Regions from separate parts of the Pseudoalteromonas sp. NZS37 genome, predicted to be linked through region 1. Evidence: predicted binding sites of a transcription regulator. Region 1 holds the regulator's gene; the other holds the start of a gene.
What was found. The regulator FliA, encoded in region 1, starts transcription of late flagellar genes. The targets are predictions, from matches to a motif close to CTAAAGNTNNNNNNNNNNNNGCCGATA.
Positions count from the first base shown of each region.

Region 2: pomA (flagellar motor protein PomA) is a predicted target of FliA. The motif match lies at 1,693-1,719, and genes of this name have one in related genera.

Region 1 covers NZ_JADYXL010000001.1:96,912-100,714, forward strand. Annotated here, with positions in the region: gene I6F47_RS00470 (chemotaxis protein CheA) at 1-88, opposite strand, end outside; gene I6F47_RS00475 (protein phosphatase CheZ) at 104-877, opposite strand; gene cheY (chemotaxis response regulator CheY) at 895-1,278, opposite strand; gene I6F47_RS00485 (RNA polymerase sigma factor FliA) at 1,319-2,029, opposite strand; gene I6F47_RS00490 (MinD/ParA family ATP-binding protein) at 2,056-2,916, opposite strand; gene flhF (flagellar biosynthesis protein FlhF) at 2,909-3,803, opposite strand, start outside.
Region 2 covers NZ_JADYXL010000004.1:472,790-476,592, forward strand. Annotated here, with positions in the region: gene dxs (1-deoxy-D-xylulose-5-phosphate synthase) at 1-219, opposite strand, end outside; gene ispA ((2E,6E)-farnesyl diphosphate synthase) at 325-1,212, opposite strand; gene I6F47_RS10460 (exodeoxyribonuclease VII small subunit) at 1,215-1,457, opposite strand; gene pomA (flagellar motor protein PomA) at 1,779-2,546, shown strand; gene I6F47_RS10470 (flagellar motor protein MotB) at 2,549-3,469, shown strand; gene I6F47_RS10475 (hypothetical protein) at 3,621-3,803, shown strand, end outside.

The DNA.
Region 1 (3,803 bases):
GTTCAACTAACTGTTCAGATAAAAGCTCTAGGATTTCTCCTGCCTCTACAAGAAAGTCTTGTAAAATATCTTCATCGACTTCAAACATGCAGTTACTCTCCTCTTAGAAGCCCAAACTTGATAAAAGATCATCGACTTCATCTTGATCAGACACAACATCATTACGCGATTCTTTATCAATAATAGGGCCTTCAGGACCTGCTAAAGTTTGTGTGGCAACTGGTTCTTTTATTTTTTGTTGTTCTACTTTATTCGCTGTGTTGTCACTGTCATCTTGTTCAGCAAACGCTGTTAAAAGATGAAGTAAGCTTTCTTCTACTTCTCTAACAAGTTCTATAACACGGCGAATAACTTGACCTGTTAAGTCTTGATAGTCTTGAGCCATTAGTACATTTGTCATTAAGCTTTGAAGCTCATCCGTTTTATGATGAGAGTTATTCATAAACTTATCGATACTATGGCAAAGTTGTTTAAACTCACCAAGCTCAATCTCCCGGCTCATTAAACGATCCCATGTCGGTTTGATATGAGATATTTCATCTGCAAGTTGCTGAGCTATAGGTAAACTAGCCTCAACAGCATCCATTGTTTTATTAGCCGCATTTTCTGTCATTTCTATAACATAATTAAGCCGCTTTTTAGCATCTGGAATCGCATCTGTCGTTATGTTAGTTAAGCGAGTATCAAGCTCAAAGCTTTTAAGTGCTTCGTGCAGTTGACGAGTCAACTTCCCAACTTCAGCAAATAATTTAGACTGCTCTTGCGAAGCTGTCTCTAAAATCAACTGATTAGCTTTATCTTGCTCATCGTTTTCTAAATAAATGACGAGTTGACGAGCTTGTTCTAACGTTATTTGAGGCGCAGCTGGTGCTGACATAAGCCTCTCCCCCATCATTAGCCTAAGCGTTCAAATACTTTTTCTAATTTAGTTTTTAATGTTCCAGCCGTAAATGGCTTAACAATATAACCATTAACGCCAGCTTGCGCTGCAGCTATTATTTGTTCTTTTTTAGCCTCTGCCGTTACCATCAGTACAGGGATATGTTTTAACTTATCATCTGCACGAATTGCTCTTAAAAGGTCAATACCTTGCATTCCCGGCATATTCCAATCTGTAACCACAAAATCAAACACTTGATTTTGTAACATAGGCAAAGCTGTAGACCCGTCATCAGCTTCTTGAACGTTAGTGAAACCTAAGTCACGTAATAGGTTTTTTATAATTCGTCTCATCGTTGAAAAATCATCAACTACAAGAATTTTCATGTTTTTATCCAAAACATCCCCCAGTGAGGTATTAACCTTAGTTTACTTACTACTAGTTTATCCAGTCATTGATTTTAGCTTTAAGCTTAATCATCGCCTGACCATGTATCTGACTTACACGCGATTCGCTTACATCGAGTATATGTCCTATTTCTTTTAAATTCATTTCATCGTTATAGTATAAAGAAAGTACCATCGCATCACGCTCTGGTAATGACTTTATTGCATTTAGCAAAGACTCATTAAACCGATCATTTTTAACATTATTAAAAGGTTTGTCTAGCGCTAAATCTTGGCCTACGGGAGTAATAACATCCTCATCTACACCAAGGTCTTCTATGCCTAATACTTTACTGGTATTAACATCATTTAAAATATGATGGTACTCATTGAGTGAAATTTCAAGTTTTTCAGCAACTTCTGTATCTGTTGGTTCGCGATTCAGACTGCTTTCGAGCCCAGTAATTGCCTCTGCAACTTGTCGGCTTTTACGGTGTACTGAACGAGGAGCCCAATCACCACGGCGCATTTCATCAAGCATAGCCCCGCGAATACGAATACCGGCAAAGGTTTCAAAGCTTGCGCCTTTTGTTGCATCAAAGTTTTTTGAAGCTTCTATTAAACCTATCATTCCTGATTGAATTAAATCATCAAGCTGAACGCTAGGTGGTAATCGAGCAATTAGATGACATGCCACTTTTTTAACAAGTGATGCATGTTTCTCAACAATCACATTTAAGTTTTGTGTTGATTGATATCCCATAGCTCTATTCACCAATGTTGTCATAATTAGCCGTTTACTAGTTTCTCAATGAAAAACTCTAAATGCCCAGATGGTTGATTTGGTATTGGCCATTTAACTGCTTTTGTCGCCAGCGCTTTAAACGCGAGAGCGGCTGGCGAACTTGGAAAGAGCTCAACAATCACCTTTTGGCGACGTGTTGCTTTGCGCATATTTTCGTCATAAGGAACCGTTGCTACTAGCTCCATTGAAACATCTAAAAAGCGATCGGTAACTTTAGATAGTTTTGCAAATAATTCAGTGCCTTCACGCATACTGCGCACCATATTGGCAACAATTTTGAACTTATAAACACCGTGCTCGCGGCTTAATACTTTAATAAGTGCGTAAGCATCGGTTATTGATGTTGGTTCATCGCACACTACAACCATTACATCTTGTGCTGCTCGTGAGAAGCTTAGCACCATGTCTGAAATACCAGCGGCTGTATCTACAATTAAAATATCAAATTCGGTATTCAATTCGCTAAATGCACGAATTAGCCCGGCATGCTCAGATGGCGATAGTTCAACCATACTTTGCGAGCCCGATGTAGCGGGTACAATTTTAATACCAGCAGGGCCTTCAACTAAAATCTCGTCAAGCTCACATTCACCTGACAAAACGTGTGATAAATTGCGCTCTACACGTAAACCAAGCATCACATCACAGTTTGCTAAACCTAAGTCAGCATCCAGCACTAATACTCTATTACCTTGTTGCCCTAGTGCAATAGCAGTATTTAGAGAAACATTTGTTTTCCCTACCCCACCTTTACCACCGGTTACAGCGATAACTTTTACGCCGTTGTTATTGTTTTGACTCATTTTGCGCAGGCCGCTTGCTTGATCTAATACTGTGTTAATCATACATCCCTACTGTACTTGGCGCCACTGCTTGGTGCCTTGAATGTTGTGCTTTTGTTCTTTTTAAATATAACTGCTCAGCCTTTTTCACTAGTTTTTCAGCATTTGCAACACGAATATCTTCTGGCACTCGTTGACCGTTAGTAAGATACCCTATTGGAAGGCGATTTTGAATCGCAATACTAATAATCTCACCCAAACTTAATGATTCATCTAACTTAGTGAAAATACAACCACTTAACTGTACTTTTTTAAAGTGACGTACTGTTTCTTGTAATACATTAATTTGTGCCGTTGCGCTTAGTACTAAGTAGCTGCGAATATCCACACGTTGGTTACGCATTAACGTGTTTAACTGCTCAGTTAAACGTAAATCTCGCTGACTCATACCTGCTGTATCAATTAATACTAGACGTTTATTTCGTAAATGATATAAAACTTCAGCTAATTCATTAGCATCTTTAACTTGCTTTACACCACAACCAATAATACGGCCGTAAGTAGCAAGCTGTTCATAAGCACCAATTCTGTATGTATCAGTAGTTATTAAGGCCACTTTATCAGCGCCATATTTTTGTGCGCCTAAAGCTGCAAGCTTAGCAACTGTTGTTGTTTTACCAACACCTGTTGGACCCACTAACGCATATACACCACCTTGGCGAAGTATTTCATTATTGGTTGTTTGCATTTGATCTTCGACCATCGTTAACAACGCTTTCCAACCTTGCTTACGAGATACATCATCAGGTACAAAACATGCCATTTGTTGCGCTACTTCTTTATCAATACCCATACCGACTAAGCGGTCAACCATGCAAGCGCGTGTTGGATCGCGACGCGCCATATCTTGCTGCATTAAGCCCGATACTTGATGCTCAAGCAATTGACGA
Region 2 (3,803 bases), on a different contig from region 1:
GCGATCGTCTGGAGTGTTATAAACATAATGCAGGGCAACGGTTAGTTCAACCGTCCCTAAACCAGACGCTAGATGACCGCTACTTTGCGATACTGAGTTGAGTAAATAATCGCGCAGCTCATTGCTAAATGCAGGGAGTTTGTCTTGCGCTAAGTCACGCAATTGGGCTGGCTCGTCAACCAAATTAAGTAATGGATACTTGCTACTATCAAGTGTCATGGTTTTATATATATCCTTCGCTAACATTAATTAATTCAAAGCTTTTACGAATAATTAATGTTGAGTAATAATGTCAGTGCTAATTGCAATACGTATGAGCAAAAATTAGTGGTCACGCTCAATTAGATAATTTGCTAGCGACGCAAGAAGTGTTGTGTCAGCATCTATATTTGCTAACGCTTCATGGGCTTGTTGTATTAAATTCTGCGCCTTTTCTTTAGCGCCTAGCATACCTAATAACGCCGGATATGTCGCTTTATTCGCGGCAATATCGGAGCCTTGTGGCTTTCCTAAAATAACTGTATCGCCTTCAACATCTAAAATGTCGTCGTGTACTTGAAATGCTAGCCCTATAGCATACCCAAAAACACTTAAATTTTCTAAGGTTTGTTGATCAGCCTTTTCACTGCACAGTGCACCAAGTGTAATTGCGCAATTAATTAGAGCTCCGGTTTTTAGCTTATGTATTCGCTCAAGCTCTTGTACGGTAATTACTTTATCAGTTGCTGCTATGTCAAGACCTTGTCCGCCAACCATACCCTGAAGGCCTGATGCGTGGGCAAGTGTAGCAATCATTTTTACTTGTGTTTGCGATGAGCATTCAAATTTGTGATTCGCAATAAGCTCAAAAGCAAGAGTTTGAAGAGCATCACCGGCTAAAATTGCATTTGCCTCGCCAAACTCTATATGACAAGTAGGGCGTCCGCGGCGTAAGTCGTCATCATCCATTGCTGGTAAGTCATCATGGACTAACGAATAGCTATGAATACACTCAATTGCAGCAGCAAGTACGTTTAAGTCTTGATGGTTTGCGCCGAGCATTTTACCTGTGGCATAAACTAAAAATGGACGTAATCTTTTACCGCCATTAAATAATCCATACTGGGTGGCGTTCTTTACCGTTTCTTCTGTATCGAGAGGCTGGTTAAAATGCTGTTGTAAGGTCGCTACTACATCTTTTTGAGCAAGTTCAATATGATTTTTTATGCTCACAGCTATTCCATATCATTATCAAAATTTGTAAGTACTGACTTTTCGCCATTCCCCATCAAAATTGATACTTTTTGTTCTGCTTGCTGTAATTTCCCTGATGAAGCACTTGCTAATGCAATTCCACGCTCAAATTGCTTTAACGATTGCTCAAGCGATAAGTCACCTTGTTCCATGTCACTAACGATTGTAGATAATTCTTCTAGTGCTTGTTCGAAACTTAAGTTTTCAGGTTTTTTAGTCGCCATCTTTATTTCAGCTTACATAATAAATTTAGGGGTCAATTTTAGGGGGAATGCTAAACTAGGTCAAAGGATGATATTGGTTTTTTACCTTTATAACGTTAAATTATATTTCAAGTGCATTAATAAAGCCTTAATAGCGGTCTGTTGGTTTAATAAATCAATTGATAATTAGGTAGCCTTTATAACTTGATCTAAGATAGTGCTAAAGGCTGCTTTTTATGTTTATTTATAAAAATGGCTTAAGCAATTCAATATGTTGCCGATAAGCAGTTAATAATAAAAGTTTATGATAAGGCCATTAAGCATGAAACTTCTGGAGGAAATGTGGATTTAGCAACCATAATCGGGATCCTAGGCGCAATTGGCTTAATTGTCATGTCTATGTTTATGAGTAGTAGCGGTGAAATGGCTATGTTTTACAATACCCCGTCTGTGGTTATTGTATTTGGTGGTTCACTCTTTATTGTTTTATCAAACTTCACTATGTCGCAATTTTTGGGGATAGGTAAAGTTGTTGCCAAAGCGTTTATGTTTAAAATCGAAACGCCAGAAATACTTATCGAAAAAGCAGTAGAACTTGCTGATTCAGCTCGTAAAGGCGGTTTTTTAGCACTCGAAGAAGCTGAAATTCCAAACCCCTTTATGCGCAAAGGCGTCGATATGCTCGTTGATGGCCATGATGCAGATGTAGTTCGCGCTACACTTCAAAAAGATATTTCTCTAACTACGACTCGCCATGAATTGGGCGCGGGTTTATTTAAGTCGTTAGCTGATATAGGGCCTGCAATGGGTATGATTGGTACTCTAATTGGTTTGGTTGCAATGTTGTCTAACATGGATGACCCAAAGGCAATTGGTCCTGCAATGGCAGTAGCACTATTAACAACTTTATATGGCGCGTTTTTAGCCAATGTTGTGGCAATTCCTATTCAGGTAAAACTTGAACTGCGTAAAGACGAGGAAGCGATGAATCAGCGTTTAATTTTGGATGCTATTTTAGGTATACAAGATGGTCAAAATCCAAAAGTAATCGAAGGTATTTTGAAAAATTACTTAGCTGAATCTAAACGCAAAGTAGATACCGAGGAGTAACTATGTCTGATCAAGAGTGCAAATGTCCACCACCAGGTCTACCTGCATGGATGGGAACGTTTGCCGATTTAATGTCACTGTTAATGTGCTTTTTTGTACTCTTGCTCGCGTTTTCAGAAATGGATGTACTTAAGTTTAAACAAATTGCGGGCTCTATGAAGTTTGCTTTTGGTGTGCAGAATAAAATTGAAGTAAAAGACATCCCTAAAGGGACCTCTGTTATTGCCATGGAGTTTACCCCAGGTAAACCAGAGCCAACCCCAATAGAAACCATTCAGCAGCAAACAGTCGAAATGACTCAACAAATGTTAGAGTTTCAGGCTGGCGATGAAAGCTCAGCAGGCGGCAGGCAAGAACAGCGCGGGGATAAACGCGGTGGCGAATCTCGTAGTACCTCACAAGAAGAATCTTCTGAGCAAGCAACTTCAGCAGCCGATCAGGAGCAAACTAACGAGCTTGTTAAAAAGATAGCGCAGCAGCTTGAAAAGCAAATAATCGATGGCGCAATTGAGCTTGAGTCTTTAGGGCAGCAAATAATTATTCGCATTAGAGAGAATGGTTCATTTCCTTCAGGTAGTGCATTTTTACAACCTAAGTTTAAACCTATAATTCAAGATATCGGTGTGCTGTTAAAAGATGTACCCGGTGAAATAACAGTATCTGGCCATACTGATGATTTTCAGGTGTCGAATGAGTTATATATTAATAATTGGGACCTATCATCAAAGCGTGCTGTAGCCGTTGCAAGTGAACTGCAAAAAGTCCAAGGATTTGATAAAACCCGAATGATGGTGGTTGGTCGAGCTGAAACACGACCACTTGTACCGAATGACACCGATGAAGATCGCCGCAGGAATCGCCGAGTAGAAATATCTATATTACAAGGTAAAGCAAAAGAGTCAGCTCCTATAGATGTAAGATAACTTTTATTGGCAAACACACTTATTTATCATAAAGTATGCTTTCTTTAACAAATGTAACGGAATAGTTTATGAAAAAGGTCGATAAGTTTAGTCATATGCCAGGAAATGGCGGTGGTAATGACGATGATGAAAAAAAACTTGATTAACTCTAATGCCTGAATGGTTTTTAAAGACTATATTGATATTAGATACTAGTTGGGTGTTTATTTTAAGCCCTGCTATTTTCATCTTTTATTTTAGAAAAGATTATTTGGCCCTGCGTTTCGCTTTAATTACAGCCGCTTTTTTTTTATATGGAACCATTATTCATCCTTACTTGAAAGAGTTTGATAAT